Regions from separate parts of the Nocardioides cavernaquae genome, predicted to be linked through region 1. Evidence: predicted binding sites of a transcription regulator. Region 1 holds the regulator's gene; the other holds the start of a gene.
What was found. The regulator HrcA, encoded in region 1, represses chaperone genes, less so after heat shock. The targets are predictions, from matches to a motif close to TTGGCACTCGNNNNNNNCGAGTGCCAA.

Region 1 (9,851 bases):
CCCAGGCCTGGCAGACACCCTTCTTCCACTCCAGGTGGCGGGGGACGGTCGGCCATGCGGTCTTGCCGAATCGCGACGGCTTCACCGCAGCCCACACGTCGATGTAGGGGTGGCCGACGATCAGGACGTGCTTGCCGACCTCGGACTTCATCACGGCCTGCGCGATCTTCGACTCCTTGGAGCCGGGCACCAGGTGGTCGACGAGTACGCCGACACGGCGAGTCGGCCCAGGGCCGAAGTCGCGCAGGTGCTCCGACAGGTCGTCGATGCCGTCGAGGTACTCCACGACGACACCCTCGATCCGCAGGTCGTCGCCCCACACCTTCTCGACGAGCTCGGCGTCGTGGCGGCCCTCGACGAAGATCCGCGAAGCACGGGCGACGCGGGCCTTGGTGCCTCCGACGGCGATCGAGCCGGAAGCGGTGCGGGTGGGGGCAGCGGGCGCGCGGAGCTGCACCGGGGGACCGAGGATCACCGGACGGCCCTCGAGCAGGAAACCCGGGCCCATCGGGAAGGTGCGGCGCTTCTTGCGGCGGTCCTCGAGGGTGACCGTGCGCAGGTCGCGGTCGATCGCGACGACTTCGCCACACCAGTCCGTCGTGACCTCTTCGACCACGAATCCGAGCTCGGTCTCGATCTCGACGGCGCGGCCGTTCTTCGGCTTGCGCCAGTCGTTGTTCAGGACGTCGGTGCCATAGCGGTCAAAGCTCACCCGGACACGCTAGGCGCGCGCTCCGACGCGGCCGTGGAGCCGCGCCGGAGTGCGCCCGCAGATCGGCATGCACCCCCGTGGCAACCGTCACCCTCTATGACGCGCCGGGGGCCGGTTCGGTTGCGTCCCGGGTACCATTGGCACTCGATCCGAGTGAGTGCCAGACGACCATGTGAGCCAGAGGAGGCGACGAGATGATCGAAGATCGCAAGCTCGCCGTGCTCCGGGCGATCGTCGAGGACTACGTGTCGACCGAGGAGCCCGTCGGTTCCAAGGCCCTCGTCGAGCGCCACTCGCTGGGTGTCTCGCCCGCCACGGTGCGCAACGACATGGCCGCGCTGGAGGAGGAGGGGTTCATCACCCAGCCCCACACCAGCGCCGGCCGTGTGCCGACGGACAAGGGCTACCGGCTCTTCGTCGACCGGCTGAGCACGGTGAAGCCGATGAGCGCTGCCGAGAAGCGTGCGATCTCGACCTTCCTCGATGGTTCGGTCGACCTGGACGACATGGTGCAGCGCAGTGTCCGGCTGCTGGCCCAGCTGACCCGCCAGGTTGCAGTCGTTCAGTACCCGACACTCAGCGCCAGCACGGTGCGGCACGTCGAGGTGGTGGCGCTCGCGCCGACGCGCCTGCTGCTCGTGCTGATCCTGTCGACCGGGCGTGTCGAGCAGCGCATCGTCGAGCTCGCCGCCCCGCTCACCGATGACGCCCTCGCTGACCTGCGGATCCGGTTGATCCGGGCAGCCGTGGGGGAGCGCATCGCCGACGCCGCGACCGCCCTCGGTGGCGTCCCCGAGCAGACGGCACCGGAGGCCCGGCCGGCGGTCGAGGCCGCTGTGCAGACCCTCACCGAGGCGATGTCGGACCACCGTTCCGATGAGCGCATCGCTGTCGGCGGCACCGCCAACCTGGCCCGCTTCGGTGACTCCTTCGAGACGTCGGTCCGGCCGATGCTGGAAGCGATCGAGGAACACGTCGTCCTCCTCAAGCTGCTCGGTGAGGCGTCGACCAGTGGTGCGGTGACCGTGCGCATCGGCCACGAGGGCCCCTACCAGGAGCTCGCCGCGACGAGCGTTGTCGCGACCGGCTACGGCCCGCAGGACCAGGCGCTGGCGACGCTCGGCATCGTCGGCCCCACCCGCATGGACTACCCGGGGACCATGGCATCGGTGCGCGCTGTCGCGCGCTACGTGTCCAGGATCCTCGACGAGCAGTGACGCAGATAGGAACACAGTGAGTCAGGACTTCTACGAGCTCCTCGGTGTCGCGCGCGACGCCGACGCCGACACCATCAAGAAGGCATACCGCCGCCTTGCCCGCCAGCTGCACCCGGACGTCAACCCTGACCCGGACACGCAGGAGCGGTTCAAGGAGGTGTCGCACGCCTACGAGGTGCTCAGCGACCCGCAGAAGCGCGCGGCGTACGACCGTGGTGGCGACCCGTTCGGCGGTGGCTTCGGCCAGGGCCAGGGGTTCTCGTTCACCGACATCATGGACGCCTTCTTCGGCGGCGGCGGAGGTGCGCAGGCCGGTGGCGGCATGGGTGGTCGCGGTCCCAAGCCGCGCGTACGCCGTGGCCAGGACGCCCTGATCCGCCTCGAGATCGAGCTCGCCGAGGCGGCCTTCGGTGTCACCCGCGAGCTCAAGGTCGACACCGCTGTCCGTTGCACCGCGTGCCACGGCGAGGGTGCGGCTCCGGGCTCCAAGCCGATCGGCTGCGAGACCTGTCGTGGCGCGGGCGAGGTCGCCCACGTGCAGCGCTCGTTCCTCGGCGAGATCCGCACGCTGCGCCCCTGCGCGGCCTGCCGCGGATTCGGCACGATCATCCCCGACCCGTGTCGCGAGTGCTCCGGCGACGGACGCGTCCGCTCGCGTCGTTCGCTGACCGTGAAGATCCCCGCGGGCGTCGACAACGGCACCCGGGTCCAGCTGTCCGAGCAGGGCGAGGTCGGCCCCGGTGGCGGCCCCGCCGGTGACCTGTACGTCGAGATCCATGTCGCCCAGCACGCCACGTTCACGCGCCACGGTTCCGACCTGCACGCGACGGTCTCGGTGCCGATGACGGCTGCCGCCCTCGGCACCACGCTGACGCTGCCGACGCTCGAGTCCGACCTCGAGCTCGACGGGGACACCGCTGCGATGCAGCCGGGGATGCAGGACACCTTCGACCTCGACGTGCGCCCCGGGACGCAGTCCGGCACCAACGTGACGCTGCGTGGACTCGGTGTTCCCGGGTTGCGCAACCCGGCGCGTGGTGACCTCGTCGTCACGATCCTGGTGGACACCCCGAGCAAGCTCGACCCGCGCCAGGAGGAGCTGCTCCGCGAGCTGGCCGCCCTGCGTGGTGAGGAGTCGCCGGACAGCACCCTGCGGCCTGCCCACAAGTCGGTGTTCAACCGGCTCCGCGACGCGTTCACGACACACTGATCGCTGGCCCTGAGCGATGTCGCTTCCCGTCCACCTCGTGCCTTCGCTGGCCGGCGTTGCCGTCGGTGATGTCGTCGAGGTGACGGGCGACGAGGCCCATCACGCAGTGGCGGTGCGCCGCCTGGCGGTCGGCGAGTCCGTCGTCCTGACGGATGGCTCGGGCCTCTCGGTGACCGGAGCGGTCGCCGAGACTGGCAAGCGGGTCTTCACGGTGGCTGTTTCGGTGGTGCGCGAGGAGGAGCCCGCGTCGCCGCGGATCACCGTCGTGCAGGCCCTGCCGAAGGGCGAGCGCGGCGAGCTCGCGGTCGAGGTGCTCACCGAGATCGGCGTCGCGACGATCGTGCCGTGGGCGGCGTCCCGGTCCGTCGCCGTCTGGCGCGGCGAGCGCGCGATCAAGTCCCATGCGAAGTGGGTCGCCACCGCACGTGAGGCCGCCAAGCAGGCACGACGGTCGTGGTTTCCTGTCGTTGAGCCGATGGCGTCGACTGCTGACGTCGTCTCACTGGTTGCGGCTGCTGACCTGGCTGTCGTGCTGCACGAGGAGGGGCCTGCGTCCTTCGCGTCCTTGTCGATCCCGCCGGCTGGTTCGATCGTGGTCGTCGTCGGGCCCGAGGGCGGGCTCTCGCCTGAGGAGCTTGCCGCGTTCGCTGAAGCTGGCGTGCAGGGCGTGAAGCTCGGTGCCGAGGTGCTGCGCACGTCGACGGCCGGTGTCGCCGCGGTGGCTGCCCTGCTCGCGCGCACCCCGCGCTGGGCCTGACTCCGTCGACACGGCGGAACATCGGCGTCGACACGGCGCAACATCGGCGTCGACACGGCGCTACCTTGACGTTGTGTACGTCCCGCCCTTCAACCGCATGCCTGACGCTGAGCTCCGCTCGCTCGTGGCGTCAGTGGGATCCGCGGAGCTGATCACCGTAGGCAGCGACGGATTTCCGCAAGCCTCGCGCCTTCCGGTGATCTGGTCCGGCGAGCGCCTGATCTTCCACCTGGCGATCGCCAATCCACACTGGCGATCCATCGTCGACGGCGCCCCGGCCCTCGCGATCGTCACCGGCCCCGAGGCCTACATCTCGCCGAGCTGGTACGCCGCGAAGGCCGAGCACGGCCGCGTCGTACCGACCTGGAACTACGACGCGATCCACTTCACCGGCCGGGTGACCGTGCGCCGTGAGCCGGAGTGGTTGCTGGCCGCGGTGACCGAGCTGACCGACCTCCACGAAGGTGTGCGCGAAGAGCCGTGGGCCGTCAGCGACGCACCCGAGACCTACGTAGCGCAGATGCTCAAGGCGATCGTCGGGATCGACTTCGAGATCACCGGCATCGAGGCGAAGGCCAAGCGGAGCCAGAACCGTTCGGACCACGACCGCGCAGGCGTGGTCGCCGGGCTGCGAGCAGAGCCCAGCCGTGGCAACGCCACGATGGCGGATCAGATGGAGTCTGACCTCAACCCGTGAGCCCGGCGGCGCCGGCTCGCTTGCGCAGGGCGAGACCGATCAGGCCGGTCGCGGGCAGGGCGACGATGAGTACGACGAAGAGCAGCGTGGCGATGCCCGCTGACCAGTCGACATCTCCATGCCGCCACATGACCGCGAGGACTGCGAGGAGCCCGATGGCGGTGACGCCGATCAGGCCGGGGCTGGCGCGGTCGAGGTCATCCTCGGCGAGCGCGCCGAGCATCGTCGCCCCGATCGCCAGCGCCCAGACGCCGAGGGCCCGTGCGTCGAGCACCGACACCTCGAACGGCAGCTGCGGACCCCAGAACGACGGCTCGACGAGCAGGCCCAGCCCGAGACCGAGGTACGCCGCGCCCAGCAGCGCGACCAAGGGCACCGACCAGCGCGGGATGGGCGCCGTCCGGTCGAGCGGGAACGACGGCTCGCGCAGCTGTGCCACCAGCCCCACCAGCAGGACACCCGACAGCGCGACCGTGAAGGCCAGCCATGCCAGGGCCATGAAGACCGCGACGATGCCTCCGGTGAACGTCAGCTGGTCACGGTGGGCGACGGTCACCGCCGCCAGGCCCACGACGAGCAGGATCGCCGGCAGGAAGCCGATCCGCGCCTGCTCCCACGACGGCTTGAGCGAGGCGCTGGCCAGCAGCGGCACGGCGCCGAGCAGGCACGCCCCGAACAGCGCAGCGCCCAGCGGACTCGCAAAGCCCCAGGCGAACACGTGCTCGCTGACCCCGCTCCCCGCGAAGGTGGCCAGCCCGGCGACTCCCGCCAGGAAGCCCATCGCGATCATGCTCCACGCCACGATCGCGGCAACATCGCGTCCTACGAAATCATGCTGCTTCACATCTGTGCTCATGGTTTCCCTCCCCAGGGTCCCGCGGCAGACGCTGGTCGCCCTCCGCGACCAGCGCTCGGATTGTTGCAGGTACCGACCGAAATCAGGAGGTCTCGGGCAACCTGAGGGGGCTCAACATGTGTTGAGGTCAGCGAAAGCTCATCGGAAGAGAAGGTCGGCCACCCGGGCGAGCTCGTCATCGAGTTCGCGCTGCTCGGTCACGCTGAGCGTCCGGAACAACTCGACGACCACCGGCCGCCCGTCCTCGACGCGCCACAGTCCTTCGAGCATCCCGTCGAGGAAGACCGTGTTGGCCATGCCGCCGTTGGTGCCCATCCAGCTCTTGCGCTTGACCGGATCAGTCACTCGGTCGCGGGCGGCGTGGGAGAGCCACACGTTGTCGTAGGTGCCGAGCAACCGGACCGGTGCGGGTGTCTCTCCGGCAGTGATCACGCCGTCCGCGACGTCGTACAGCGCCTTGCCGTCAGGGCCGGTGTGTTGCACGAGGTCGGGCATCGAGGCCACGACGGAGGCCATGCCCGTGAGCCCGGACCAGGCTCCGATATCGGCTGTCGAAGCCGGACCGAAGGCCCGCAGATAGCGCCGCACGATCGCGGCCGGATCGGGGGAGAGGAGCGGTCGCTCGAGCCAACGGTCCACACGTTGCAGGACAACGCCGCCCGACTGCTTCCACGCACCGCGCGGAGGCAGCTGCGCGAGCGGTTGGGTGACGCGGGCGAGGTGCGCCAGAGCGTTGGGAGGTGCGTCGGGGAACGAGGCCGCGAGCACCTCGCCGAGCTGCTTCATCGGCAGCGGTCCGTCCGCCAGCGCCTTGTCGAGGGCCTGAGTGAACTCCTCGCCCTCGATGTGCATTGCGGGCCGGACGGTCTGGCTGGCCTTGCGCTCGCGCTCCTGGCACGGCTGGGTCCACTGCCTGAGGGTCAACGCGTCGTCCGCGGTGAGCAGGTGGATCGTGCCGCGGAGGGTGACCAGCCGGGCGAGGGACTTGTCCTCCAGGCCGCGCGTCACGGCGTACGGGTCGAAGTCCTCGAGTCGGGCTGCGAGCGAGAGGAACGGCGGGAGGTTCTCCTGCGCCTGGAGCCCGACGAGGTGCTCGACCATGTCGTGCGTGGGCGAGGTGGTCCGCGCCACGAGGTGCTGGCGCGCGAGCAGGGTGCGGTTGAGGTCGCGGGTGGTCAGCTGCACGAGGTCAGCCTGCCACCCGGCACCGACACAGAGGGCAACCACTTCTCAGCGCAACTGCCACAGGCACGCCGTTCCCGCGGCGTGTAGCGGTGACCTGAGCTGGCAGGTGGCCCTAGTCGACCCTTTCCCAGGGGACCGGACGGAACTCCTCCGGGTACACGCGGCGGATGCGCTCCTCGCGCGCCCGCTGCTCCTCGATCCGTTCCTCCAGCGCTGGTTGGCGCGGTGATCGCCGGCTTTTCGTCGAGCGGGGCTCCTTCATAAGGAGGCACAGGAACAGCAACAGCGCCGGGAAATGGGCGGGCTCCCAGTCCAGCCCGATCCAGGCGCTCGTGAGAACGACAAAGCCGGTGCCGAGCACGGCTGCGAATCGCCAGTCGGGGGCAGGAAATGCACGCCCGAGCAACTGGATCAGCGCCCAGGTGATCAACAATCCGGAGAGTGTCGCGACGGCTCCGTCAGCTCGCGGCGCGCCCAGCCACACAACACCAATTCCGACCAGCCCGAGTAGAGCAATCCCCATGAGGATGGCCACGGCGTGGTGTGCGCACCACGACCCGACGGCACGACGGGCGGCGCGGGCGCTCGGGAGCAGCGAGGACATGGCTCGATCGTAGGCGGTCCGCCGAGGGCGGGTGCCTCCATCGGAGGCGACACCAATTCAACGCAGAACCCCGCGACTCGCTGGAGGTGCACAGCGTGTCGCGGGGTTCTGGGCCGAACCTGTGTCGCGAGCCTCAGATCAGCGGATCACTTGATCGTGATGACCTTCGTGTCGCTGAAGGCGCCCGGACCCTCGGTGCCGCCGCTCGGGTCGTCAGTCATGGCGTGCAGCGTGTACTTGCCGGGTGCCACATCCGAGATGTCGAACGAGCCGGAGAACGGGAAGAGCTTCTCGCCCATCCAGCCCTCCGCCGTGAGCGGCTTCTGGAACGCGATCGCCGTGCCCTCATAGCGCTGCAACCGGATGACCACGTTGGCCTCGAAGGAGTTCGCAACGCCGGACACCGCCAGCGAATCGCCGGTGATCTCGTCGCCCTCGGCAGGCGAGGTCAGGTTCACGTGCGACAGCGTTTCCAGGACCGGCCCGGCCGCAAGCGGCTCGGAGGCGGGCTGGCCGAGGACCTGGTCGGAGTGCTTCTCGTCGAGCAGGAACTGGACCGGCACACGACCCTTTCCGAAGGCAGCCTGGACGCTGTAGATGACCTGCTCGATGGCCAGTTGAGCCTCTTCAGCGGTCATCGACGACGGGCGGTCGTGCAGGGTTGCGCCGCCGCCGGGTGCGACCAGGTTGACGATCAGCTGGTCGCCCGCGTCGGAGACGTCGGCCTCGGTGCCCTCGGGCCACAGGCTGCGGTAGTCGGGGTCGAGCGGCGTGTGCGAGACAGCAGCCTTCGCGGCCGAGTCGGCTCCCGTGACGTCGCCCTCGCTGCCGCCTGAGACGCCGGGCAACGAGTGGAACTCGCGGTAGAGGCGCAGGCCGGACGGGGTCTCGCCGGCGTAGTAGACAGGTACGGCGCGCTTCGGGCCGGCGGTGCTGTCGGGGGTCTTGCTGGGCGACGCGGAGTCCGACGGGGACGGAGATCCGGAGTCGGTCGGGTCCACCGATGCGGTCGGAGTGCCGACGGGACCCGGGTTGGGGTCGTCGTTGCCGAGGTTGCTGGAGGCGAACCACACCCCGCCGATCACGGTGGCGGTGGCTACGGCGCCGCCGAGGCCGCCGAGAAGCCAGGTACGGGCGACAGACATGGTGCTCTCCTTGGAGGGGTGGGACGTGCGGGAACGGATGGCGTCGAGGCCGTGCTGGGGCACGATGGCGTCGACGGTGTCGTGGAGGAGCTTCGCGAGCTGCTCGTCGGGCTGAGAGCCCGGACGGGGGCTGTTCTGGCCGGTCATCGGAGGTCCTCCAGCTGCTCGGCCAGGCGCTCGCGGAGGGCTGCTGACCCTCGTGACGCATGGCTCTTCACGGCGCCGGTGCTGATGCCCAGCGTCTCGGCGATGTCGGCCTCGGAGAGGTCGAGGTAGTAGCGCAGCGCGATCACCTCGCGCTGTCGGCGGGGGAGTCCACGCAGGGCTGCGAACACCGCGTCGCGCCGGGCCTCGGCCTCGACACCGGCTCCCGCGTCGGGTCCGACATCCGGCAGGCGCTGGGACGCGACGTACCGGTCGACCACCTTGCGGTGCCGCAGGGCGGAGCGGGAGCGGTTGACGACCGTCTGCCGGAGGTACGCCGCGGCGGCCTCGGGGGCGCGCAGCCGCGACCAGCGACCGTGGAGCGCGACGAACGCGTCCTGCACGATCTCCTCGGCCAGGCCCTGGTCGTGCACGAGAAGGATCGAGAGCCGCACCAGCCGTCGCCAGTGAGCGGCGTACAGCTGCCCGACCGCCTCATCGGCGGTCAGCGCGGGTTCAAGGGCCACAGTGGTCACGCTAGTTGCACGCGCGGCCGTCACCGGAGGTTTACACGCCCCTGAGGATCATTCGTTTGGGCCGCCTACTGCCCGGTAGGGGTCGACACGGGTAGGGGGCGGGTCCCTAGGCTGAGCGCATGAGCGCACCGGAGCCCGACAAGGACTGCATCTTCTGCAAGATCGCGGTTGGCGAGATCCCGGCCGAGATCGTGCACGCGACCGAGCTGTCGGTCGCGTTCCGCGACGTGAACCCGCAGGCGCCGGTCCACGTGCTCGTGGTGCCACGCGACCACTACGAGAACGCCGCCGAGGTCGCCCACTGGGCGCCTGCTGCCGCCTCCGACATGATCGCCACTGCCCGCGACATCGCGGAGAAGGAAGGCCTCGACGACGGCTACCGCATGGTCTTCAACACCGGACCCGCTGCGGGACAGACCGTCTTCCACGCACACCTGCACCTGCTGGGTGGCCGGTCGCTGGAGTGGCCTCCGGGCTGAGCCCGGGCCCCGCGGTGGAGAACGCGGGCGCGCAGGTCGGTGTGGGTGATCTAGCATTGACTTCACCCATGACAGAGAACCCGCGCGACCCCTCCAGCAGCCAGTCCGGCGCCCGCCCCACCCGGCACACCGTGGTCGTGCCGCCGAGCATCGACATGGTCAAGGTGCTGGGGACCGGCGACGAGTTCCTCGGCATCCTCGAGGGCGAGTTCGACGCCGAGATCCACGTGCGCGGCAACCAGATCACGCTGCATGGTGTTCCGGACGAACTCGCGCTGGTCGAGCGGCTCATCGATGAGCTGATCGCGA
Region 2 (9,851 bases), 1.4 Mb from region 1:
GGCCCAGATCCTCGCCGCAGCCTGCCGCGCCTTCGGCGAGCGCGGGTACGCCGCGACCTCGGTCGCCGACGTCGCCGAGGCGGCCGGCATCTCCAAGCCCCTGATCTACAACTACTTCGGCTCGAAGGACGGCCTGCACGTTGCGTGCGTCCGGCACGCGAGTGCGGAGCTGACCGCCGAGATCGAGCGGACCGCCCACACCGAGACAACCGGCCTCGCGCGCGCCGTGATCACCCTCGACGGGATGTTCCGCAGACTGGCTGATGAACCGTGGCTGTGGCAGGTGGTCCAGGACCCCACCGCGCCGGACTCCGCGATGCGTCAGGAGATCGAGACCGACGAGCGCCGGGTCCTCGCCTTCGCCCGCGAGGCCGTCACCGAGCTGATGGTCGGCAGCGGCGACACCGATCCGGTCGACGTGGACCTCATGCTCGCGGTCTGGGAGAGCGTGTTCCGCACGCTGGTGAGCTGGTGGGTCGACCACCCCGGTGAGACCCCGGAGCAGATGACGCACCGGTGCCTCCGGCTGATCGCAGCGGCGAGCACCAGCGCCACCGGCGGCTGACCCACGTCGACACGTCGCAACCTCGACGTCGACACGTCGCAACCTCGACGTCGACACGTCTCGACCTCGACGTCGAGACGTCGCGACTTCGAGGTCGAGACGGCGCTTCGTGCCGGAAATACGCAAACCCGGCGCAACCACGAAGGTTGCGCCGGGTCAGCGGTGAATCCAGCGCCGTGTCGACGCTGAGGTCGCGCCGTGTCGACGTGAACCTAGCGCCGTGTCAACGAGTCACGAGTGGATCAGTGACCGTGTCCGTGACCGTGACCGCCAGCAGCAGGCACGTCATCCTCGTCGACGGGCTTCTCCACGATCAGCGTCTCGGTCGTCAGCAGCATGGCCGCGATCGAGGTGGCGTTGACCAGGGCGGAGCGGGTGACCTTGACCGGGTCCAGGACGCCCTGGGCGACCAGGTCGCCGTACTGGCCGGTGGCGGCGTTGTAGCCGTTGCCGACACCGAGGTCGCGGACCTTGGTGGTGACGACGTAGCCGTTCTCGCCACCGTTCTCGGCGATCCAGCGCAGCGGCTCGTCGGCGGACTTGCGGACGATGCGGACACCGATCGCCTCGTCACCCTCGAGCCCGAGGTCGTCGGAGAGCACGGAGACCGCGTGGATCAGGGCAGAGCCACCGCCGGCGACGATGCCCTCTTCGATGGCGGCGCGCGTCGCGGAGACGGCGTCCTCGATGCGGTGCTTCTTCTCCTTGAGCTCGACCTCGGTGGCAGCGCCGACCTTGATCACGCAGACGCCACCGGCCAGCTTGGCCAGGCGCTCCTGCAGCTTCTCGGTGTCCCAGTCGGAGTCCGACTTCTCGATCTCCTGCTTGATCTGGTTCACACGACCGGCCACGGCCTCGTCGTCGCCGGCACCGTCCACGATCGTGGTGTTGTCCTTGGTGGCAACGACACGACGGGCGCGACCGAGCGACTCGAGGCCGACCTGGTCGAGCTTGAGGCCGACCTCGGGAGAGATCACGGTGCCGCCGGTCAGGATCGCGATGTCCTGCATGACCTGCTTGCGACGGTCACCGAAGCCAGCGGCCTTCACCACGAGGGTGTTGAACGTGCCGCGGATCTTGTTGACCACCAGCGTCGACAGGGCCTCGCCCTCGACGTCCTCGGCGATGATCACGAGCGGCTTGCCGGTCTGCATGACCTTCTCGAGCACCGGGAGCAGGTCGGCGAGCGCCGAGACCTTGCCCTGGTTGATCAGGATGTAGGGGTCGTCGAGGACGGCCTCCATGCGCTCGGCGTCCGTGACGAAGTACGGCGAGGTGTAGCCCTTGTCCCACTGCATGCCCTCGGTGAACTCCAGCTCGGTGCCCATGGTGTTGGACTCCTCGACCGTGATCACGCCGTCCTTGCCGACCTTGTCGAAGGCCTCGGCCAGCAGGTCGCCGATCAGGCTGTCGCGCGACGAGATCGTCGCAACCGACGCCATGTCCTCGCGGGACGCGACGGGACGAGCAGCCTCGCGCAGCGCCTCGCCGACGGCGGTCGCCGCAGCGTCCATGCCGCGCTTGAGGCCCATCGGGTTGGCACCGGCCGCGACAGCGCGCAGGCCCTCGTGCACCATCGCCTGGGCGAGGACGGTCGCGGTCGTCGTGCCGTCACCGGCGACGTCGTTGGTCTTGGTCGCGACCTCCTTGGTGAGCTGCGCACCGAGGTTCTCGAACGGGTCGTCCAGCTCGATCTCACGGGCAACGGTCACACCGTCGTTCGTGATGGTCGGCGCGCCCCACTTCTTGTCGAGGACGACGTAGCGACCCTTCGGGCCGAGCGTCACCTTGACGGCGTTGGCGAGCTTGTCGACACCGCGCTCAAGGCTGCGGCGGGCGTTCTCGTCGAACTCCAGGATCTTGGGCATTGCTGCTCCTACTACTCAGGGCTATTCAGTGAAGAACAAGGAAAAGCGCAATGCCGAGCCCGCACACGCAGGTGCGGGCCCGGCATCACGAAGCAGAACGGACGATCAGCCGATGACGGCGAGCACGTCGCGCGCCGACAGGATGAGGTAGTCGCCACCGGCGTACTTGACCTCGGTGCCGCCGTACTTGCTGTAGATGACCTTGTCACCGACAGCGACGTCGAGGGGGACGCGGTTGCCGTTGTCGTCGATGCGACCCGGGCCGACAGCCAGGACCTCGCCCTCCTGGGGCTTCTCCTTGGCGGTGTCGGGGATGACCAGGCCGGAGGCCGTGGTCTGCTCGGCCTCGACCTGCTTGATGATGATGCGGTCCTCGAGGGGCTTGATGTTGATCGACACGATCAACCTCCACTTTCCACGTTGGCGGGTTCGGAGGACGGTCGTCCTCACGGAAGTCTTCGCCTGCGATCAGTACGCCGTCGCGGGGGTCGCACCGCGTCGCAAGCGCTGGCACACTCACGGGGAGAGTGCCAGAGCAGACGTTAGCACTCACCTCAAGTGAGTGCCAGAAGTGCAACCTTGCGCCGTGTCGACGCCAACCTTGCGCCGTGTCGACACCAACCTTGCGCCGTGTCGACGGTCAGCAGGCGGACCAGAGTCCCTTGCCGGCCCTTCGGGCGGCGGCCTCGGCCGAGCGCATAAGGTCGATGTAGCGGTCGTTGGGACGGAACAGCACGGCGCGCGCGTAGCCGCGGCGTACCAGACGGAGGTTCACGAAGACGCCGTCGGCATTCCACACGTAGAGCAGCGCCCGGTCGTAGCGATCACGCAACTCGCGGTCGGCGACGACCCACGCCACGCTCCCCCGCGGCAGCAGCCGCTCGGTCGCCTGCGTGGCCCGCAGCGCGAAGCACTCGACGGGCAGGTCCGGGTCCTTCGACTCCGGGGTGTCGATCTCGAGCAGGCGGACGCTCTCGAGCGCACCGACAGCGAGTACGCCGCGGCGCAGCGCCCGCACGGCCACCGTGTCACCGTCGCTGACCCACGCCACCTCGACCCGTTGCGCACCACGGGGAATCGCGGGCGGTCGAACGGTCGCCGGAGTTGCCACCACCGAAGCGGGTGCCGCTGACTGACGCGGTGGGACGACGTCGGTCGTGGCTCCGCATCCGGTCACCAGGAGCGCGCCGGCAAGCAGCGCACCGATCAGCGACGAGGGACCCCGGCGCATGGCGTCGTGCACGGGGCGAGGTGCTCGGGTCAGCCGCAGATGAACAGGATGCAGGTCTGGGTCTTCGTCGGCGTGGGCGACTGGGACGGGGTAGGCGCCTGCGAGGTCGGGGTCGGCGTGGACCCGCCACCACCGCCACCACCGGCACCGCCGGTCGAGCCGCCGGTCGAACCGCCACCGGCCGCGCTGGTCTGCACCGGCTTGGGGGTGGCGGTCTTCGTCGGCTTGGGTGCCTGCAGGGTCGGCGTCGGAGCGAAACTGATGCCGTTGATCAGCTGCGACTGCAGGGCCGTCGGCAGCTCGCTGATCTTCGACGTGGGGATCGTGGTGACCTTGCCGTTGGGGAGAGTGACCGTCGCCGACGGCGCTTCGTCACCGAGCTCGTAGATCGTGTGCTCGCCCGGCTTCTGCGGACCCGACGCAGGATCACCCTGGGACATCGTCACCTTGATGCCGATGATCACCAGGAGCAGCACGAACGGGAGGGCTGCGAGCAGCCTCCATGCAGAACCCCACGGCTTGGACATGGAGTCCATCATGCCGCCATTCGCGCCGCACGGGGAATCAATGTCCCCAATTGCGAGCAACGCCACGTAGCCACACGCCCAGCCCGGCGAGCTAGCCAGGCGCCCTCTCCAGGCGCAGGACGACCTCGTAGTGGTCCGTGTTCGGGAACATGTCGAGCAGTCGCCCGGCCACCGGCCGCAGCGACGGCATCGCGGCCAGGTCGCGCGCCAGCGTGGTCGCGTTGCAGCTCGAGTAGACGACATGGTCCACCGGCGCGGACTCGAGCCAGGTGGCCAGCTCCGGTCCGATCCCGCGACGCGGCGGGTTCACGACCACGAGGGCCTTGCCCGCATCCACACCGGCACCCGATGCGCCGAGGGAGGCGAGCCAGGATGCCGCGTCGCCGGCGTCGCCCGCCTCGAAGCGCACGTCGAGGCCGGCCTCTGCCGCCGTCAGCCGAGCCCCCGCGATCGCCTCAGCGCTGATCTCGACCCCGAGCACGCGCCGTGCGCGCGCGGGTGGTCCAGCAGCGTGCAGCGCGAAGCCACCCACCCCGCAGTAGAGATCGAGCACCGCATCGGGATCGACCTCGTCGATCCACTCCTGCGCCTGCGCATAGAGGGCAGCCGCCATGGCCGTGTTGGTCTGGAAGAACCCCTGCGGACGCAGGTGCAGCGCAAACCCGTTGACCCCCATCGTCAGGGTCGGGTCGCCGGCGAGCAGGATCTCCTGCTCCCCCTCGAGGATCGCCTTGTGCTCGGGCTGGAGGTTGACGCTGACCACCCGCACCTCCCCCAGCGCAGAGAGCAACGACGGCAGGTGCTTGCGGATGCGCGCGACCGGCTCCTGCGAACGCAGCACGAACCGGACCATGAGCCCGCCGTCCGGGGACTCGGTCACCAGCAGGTGCTTGAGCTCGCCACGACGCTGCTCGACGTCGTACGGCGTGAGGCCGGCGCGGGTGACGAACCCGGCGAGCACCGGGAGCGCGGCCACGATGCCCGGGGTGTGGAGTGCGCAGTCGCGGAGGTCGACGCCCTCACCCGAGGGACCGAGGATCCCCAGCGTCGGCGAGCCGACGGCCCCGGCGACGACCATCTTGGCCTTGTTGCGGAACCCGGACTGGGTGCTGGCGACAGGAGGCAGCCAGGGCAACGGCGGGAGCAGCGCCTCGACGGCAGCCTGCTTGCCGGCCAGCTGCGCGGCGTACGGCGTCTGGAGGAGCGAGCAGGACCGGCAACGCCAGGCGTCGAAGTGGTCGCACTGGAGCAGGCCCGTGGCCAGACCAGACGCGGCCAGACCGGGATCAGAGGACACGCGCTCGCTCCTTGACCTCGTTCCACGCGAACCGCTGGCGCAGCGTGGGACCGCTCGGCACGCCCTCGGTCTCGCGCGCCCAGTCGACGTAGCCGGCGTAGCTCCCGGGGCTCCCGTCCGCGGTGAGATAGCGCGCAACGATCGCGACGACCTCCTCGTCGGTCCAGCGGCGCGACGTCGAACGCGTCTTGTTCGTGGCGACCCCAGCGGCTTCGCAAGCAGCGTTCCAGGACCCGAGCCGACGGATGACGAGGGTGCCCGAGGCACAGTCGCGATCGCCCGCCTTGCGCCACGCGTCGTACGCCGTGACGGGGAGCGGAGCGCCCACCTCGGCAGCCGCCGTCCGGACGGCCTCGAGGAGCTGGTCGTCGGTGAAGGTCGGGGCGCGCACGCCCCCATCATCCCGCGTGCGAGGCACCGCCGGCGGTCCGCCCACAAAGCAGCGTGCCAACATCACTGCGCGGAGACGCTGGAGACTCGTACTCTTCGACCGTGGGCAACAGGACTTCCACCACACCATCGGTGTGGTCGCGCGGCGTGATCGCTGCGCTTGCGGTCGTCGTCGTGCTGCTCCCGATCATTGGCCTGAAGCTGATCGGCGACGATCCCGAAGAGGTCGCGACGACCGGGACCGTGACGCTCACGAGCGGCCACCGACTCCTCTTCCTCACCGCGCGGCACGTCGCGACCATGCCCCTGGACAGCAACGGGATGGCGACGGTCGCCGAGCTCGAGTGCGACCGCGTGTACGCCGCTGCCGGCACCGGGCTGTGCCTTCGCAAGGCCAGCGCGGTGGCCTGGTCCGCGACGCTCCTCGACCGCAACCTCGGGCCTCAGGGCGCCTACCCGGTCGACGGCACGCCGAGCCTGGCCCAGCTCTCGCCGAGCGGACGGATGGCGGCCTGGACCTCCTTCGTCACCGGCACCTCCTACGCCAGGAACCCCGCCACCCAGACCACCGTGCTCGACACGAAGGGCGGGGCGGTGAGCTACCCGGTCGAGTACGCCGCGACCATCGAGGGCAGGCCGGTGAAGGCCAAGCCCTCCGAGCGCCAGGTCTGGGGCGTCACCTTCGCGGACGACAACCGCTTCTACGCCACCCTGCTCGTGGACGGCGAGCGCTGGCTCGTTGCCGGCGACATCGGCCAGCGGACCCTGCGCGCGATCGCCCGCAACGTCGCCCTGCCGTCCCTGTCCCCCGACGGCACCCGGATCGCGTTCCTGCGGGCCACCGACGACGACCCGGGCAAGGGCTGGCGCCTGTGCGTCCTGCGTCTCGACAACCGCCGGGTGATCGCGATGGCGGACTCGCGCAGCATCGAGGACCAGGCGATCTGGCTGGACGACCGCACCCTGGCCTACACCGCCCGCAGCGACAACGGGTCCCCCTCGATCTGGACCGTGCCGGCCAACGGAGGCGGCCGGCCCTCCCTCCTGCGCGACAACGCAGAATCCCCGGCAGTCCTCTGAGCTTGCGCCCACCGCACCACCGGGGATCCGCGTGACGATCAGACCTGACGTGCGTGATCTGGCTGCGTGATCTGGCTGCGTGATCTGGACTGCTAGATCACGACTCCGAGCGCGAGCACGAAGACGAGGCCGCTGACCGAGAGCAGCGTCTCCATCACCGACCAGCTCTTCAGGGTCTGGCCGACGCTCAGGCCGAAGTACTCCTTGACCAGCCAGAAGCCGGCGTCGTTCACGTGGGAGAAGAAGACCGAGCCGGCACCGATGGCGAGCACCATCAGCGAGACCTCGCCCGAGGAGAGCTGCTCGGTGAGCGGGACGAGCAGCCCGGAGGCCGTCACGGTGGCGACGGTCGCCGAGCCGGTGGCAAGGCGGATCAGGACGGCGACGAACCAGGCCAGCGCCAGCACGGAGACGTTGCTGTCGGCGACCCACTCGGCAACGAGCGTGCCGATCCCGGTGTCGACCAGCGACTGCTTGAAGCCGCCACCGGCGGCCACGATCAGCAGGATGCCGGCGATCGCAGGCAGCGAGGTCTCGACCGACTTCGCGACGGCCTTCCGGTCCATGCCGGCACCGCGGCCGAGCGTGAACATGCCGACCAGGACCGCGATCAGGAGCGCGACCAGCGGGGTGCCGAGCGTGTCGAGCACCCGGCGCGACATGTTGGTCGGGTCCTCGATGAAGATGTCGGCGAGCGCCTTGCCCATCATCAGCACGACCGGCAGCAGCACCGAGAAGAGCGTGACCGCGAACGACGGACGCTTCGCCAGCGTGTCCGCGTCGACGGCCTCGAAGCGCTCCGGGACGGAGACCGCGCCGACCCAGCGGTCGGCGTACTTCGCGAAGACGGGACCGGCGAGGACGACCGTGGGGACGGCCACCGCGACACCGAGCGCGAGGGTGATGCCGAGGTCGGCGCCGAGGGCACCGATCGCGGTGAGCGGACCCGGGTGCGGCGGCACCAGCCCGTGCATGGCGGAGAGGCCGGCGAGGGCAGGGATCCCCACGGCGATCAGCGAGAGCTGGGCCCGACGCGCGACCAGGTAGATCACCGGCATGAGCAGCACGAGGCCAATCTCGAAGAACATCGGCAGGCCGATGATCGCGCCGACGCCCGCCATGGCCCACGGAAGGGCCCGGGGCGAGGCGTTGCCGACGATCGTGTCGACGATCTCGTCCGCGCCGCCGGAGTCGGCGAGCAGCTTGCCGAACATCGCGCCGAGCGCGATCAGCGTGCCGACGCCCGCCGCGGTGCTGCCGAAGCCGGTGGTGAAGCTGGTGATCGCGACCGCGAGGTCGACGCCGGCGACGACTCCGACGGTGAGTGCGCCGATGCTGAGCGCGAGGAACGGGTGCAGCTTCGCCCAGGTGATCAGCGCGATGATCGCAACGATGCCGAGGAGGGCCGCGGTGAGCAGCCGGCCGTCGGAGGCGACGGGCTCGATCAACGGTGCCGCATCCGCCAGCGGCGGAAGTGCGAGGACAGCGAGGGACATCAGGACTCCTGGGCGGTGTTGAGCGGGGGAACGATGGAGAGCCGTACGGTGGTGCGCGCGACGTACTCGTCGACGATCGCGTCGACCTCCTGGTCGACGTCGATGACCAGCCCGTGCTCGTCGGCACCGAGCGGCTCGAGGGTCGCGAACTGCGAGTCGAGGAGCGAGGTGGGCATGAAGTGGCCCGGGCGGCTGGACTGACGACGCGCGATCACCTCACGCGAGCCGTGCAGGTGGACCAGCGAGATCGACGGTGCGTGGTCACGGAGCTGGTCGCGGTAGCTCCGCTTCAACGCAGAGCACGAGATGACGCCGCCGCGAGGGGCGTGCTCCTCGAGCCACTCCCCGATCGCCTCGAGCCAGGGGTGCCGGTCGTCGTCGTCGAGCGCGTAGCCGGCGGTCATCTTCGCGATGTTGGCGGGCGGGTGGAAGTCGTCGGCGTCTGCGAACGGTACGCCGAGGCGCTGGGCCAGTGCGGCGCCCACGGTCGACTTGCCCGAGCCGGAAACGCCCATGACCACGAGTAATGGCGGGAGTGGTGCAGCCATCGTTCCTCCAGAATCTGGTCAGATCTGTGTTGGTTGGTGTGTTGAACTGACGACCACGGGATGTGTGGCCCGTCACAGTGTGCGACGATTAACCAGATGTTTACAAGACCTTCGAGCCAAATAATCTGATCTTTAGATCGGAACTGATCCAGAGGAGCGGCATGAGCGCGAGTGCCCTGCACACGAATGTCCTCGACGCGCTCGGGTCCCGGATCGTCTCCGGCGACCTCGCCGCCGGCCAGGTGCTGACCCTCGACTCCGTCGACACCGAGTACGACGTGTCGCGCTCCGTCTCCCGCGAAGCGGTGCGGGTGCTGGAGTCCATGGGCATGCTCGCGTCGCGTCGCCGCGTCGGCGTCACCGTGCTCCCCCGCGAAGGGTGGAACGTCTTCGACCCGCGGCTGATCCGCTGGCGGCTGGACTCCGACGACCGGGCGGCGCAGCTGCTCTCCCTCTCCGAGCTGCGCAGCGGCTTCGAACCGGTGGCCGCCGCCCTTGCGGCCGAGCGCGCGACGCCGGAGCAGATCGCGGTCCTCGCCAGGGCAGCGACCGACATGGCGGTGCTCGGTCACGCCGGTGACCTTGAGGCGTTCCTCGAAGCCGACGTGCTCTTCCACCGCACGCTGCTCGAGGCGAGCGGCAACGAGATGCTGCGCTCACTCGGTGACGTGGTCGCCGAGGTACTGGCCGGACGCACCCACCACCACCTCATGCCGACCGAGCCGAAGGCGGAGGCGATCGACCTGCACGAGGCGGTCTCGCGGGCCGTGCGCAACGGCGACGCCAGCGCAGCCCGCACGGCCATGCAGGCGATCATCGACGAGGCCACCGAGGCGCAGCGCGAGGCCC

Region 2: a site for HrcA is predicted at 2,976-3,002, ahead of groES (co-chaperone GroES). Genes of this name have one in related genera too.

The regions. Positions count from the first base shown of each region.
Region 1 covers NZ_QYRP01000002.1:3,390,373-3,400,223, reverse strand. The annotation lists gene D4739_RS16380 (DUF3097 domain-containing protein) at 1-712, opposite strand, end outside; gene hrcA (heat-inducible transcriptional repressor HrcA) at 907-1,929, shown strand; gene dnaJ (molecular chaperone DnaJ) at 1,946-3,139, shown strand; gene D4739_RS16365 (16S rRNA (uracil(1498)-N(3))-methyltransferase) at 3,156-3,896, shown strand; gene D4739_RS16360 (FMN-binding negative transcriptional regulator) at 3,970-4,593, shown strand; gene D4739_RS16355 (hypothetical protein) at 4,583-5,449, opposite strand; gene D4739_RS16350 (winged helix DNA-binding domain-containing protein) at 5,588-6,634, opposite strand; gene D4739_RS16345 (hypothetical protein) at 6,747-7,238, opposite strand; gene D4739_RS16340 (Gmad2 immunoglobulin-like domain-containing protein) at 7,385-8,530, opposite strand; gene D4739_RS16335 (SigE family RNA polymerase sigma factor) at 8,527-9,054, opposite strand; gene D4739_RS16330 (histidine triad nucleotide-binding protein) at 9,183-9,542, shown strand; gene D4739_RS16325 (PhoH family protein) at 9,611-9,851, shown strand, end outside.
Region 2 covers NZ_QYRP01000002.1:2,013,953-2,023,803, reverse strand. The annotation lists gene D4739_RS09875 (TetR/AcrR family transcriptional regulator) at 1-565, shown strand, start outside; gene groL (chaperonin GroEL) at 808-2,433, opposite strand; gene groES (co-chaperone GroES) at 2,539-2,832, opposite strand; gene D4739_RS09860 (thermonuclease family protein) at 3,074-3,664, opposite strand; gene D4739_RS16870 (hypothetical protein) at 3,694-4,191, opposite strand; gene rlmC (23S rRNA (uracil(747)-C(5))-methyltransferase RlmC) at 4,283-5,488, opposite strand; gene D4739_RS17040 (homing endonuclease associated repeat-containing protein) at 5,478-5,879, opposite strand; gene D4739_RS09845 (TolB family protein) at 5,981-6,958, shown strand; gene D4739_RS09840 (GntP family permease) at 7,051-8,454, opposite strand; gene D4739_RS09835 (gluconokinase) at 8,454-9,002, opposite strand; gene D4739_RS09830 (FadR/GntR family transcriptional regulator) at 9,164-9,851, shown strand, end outside.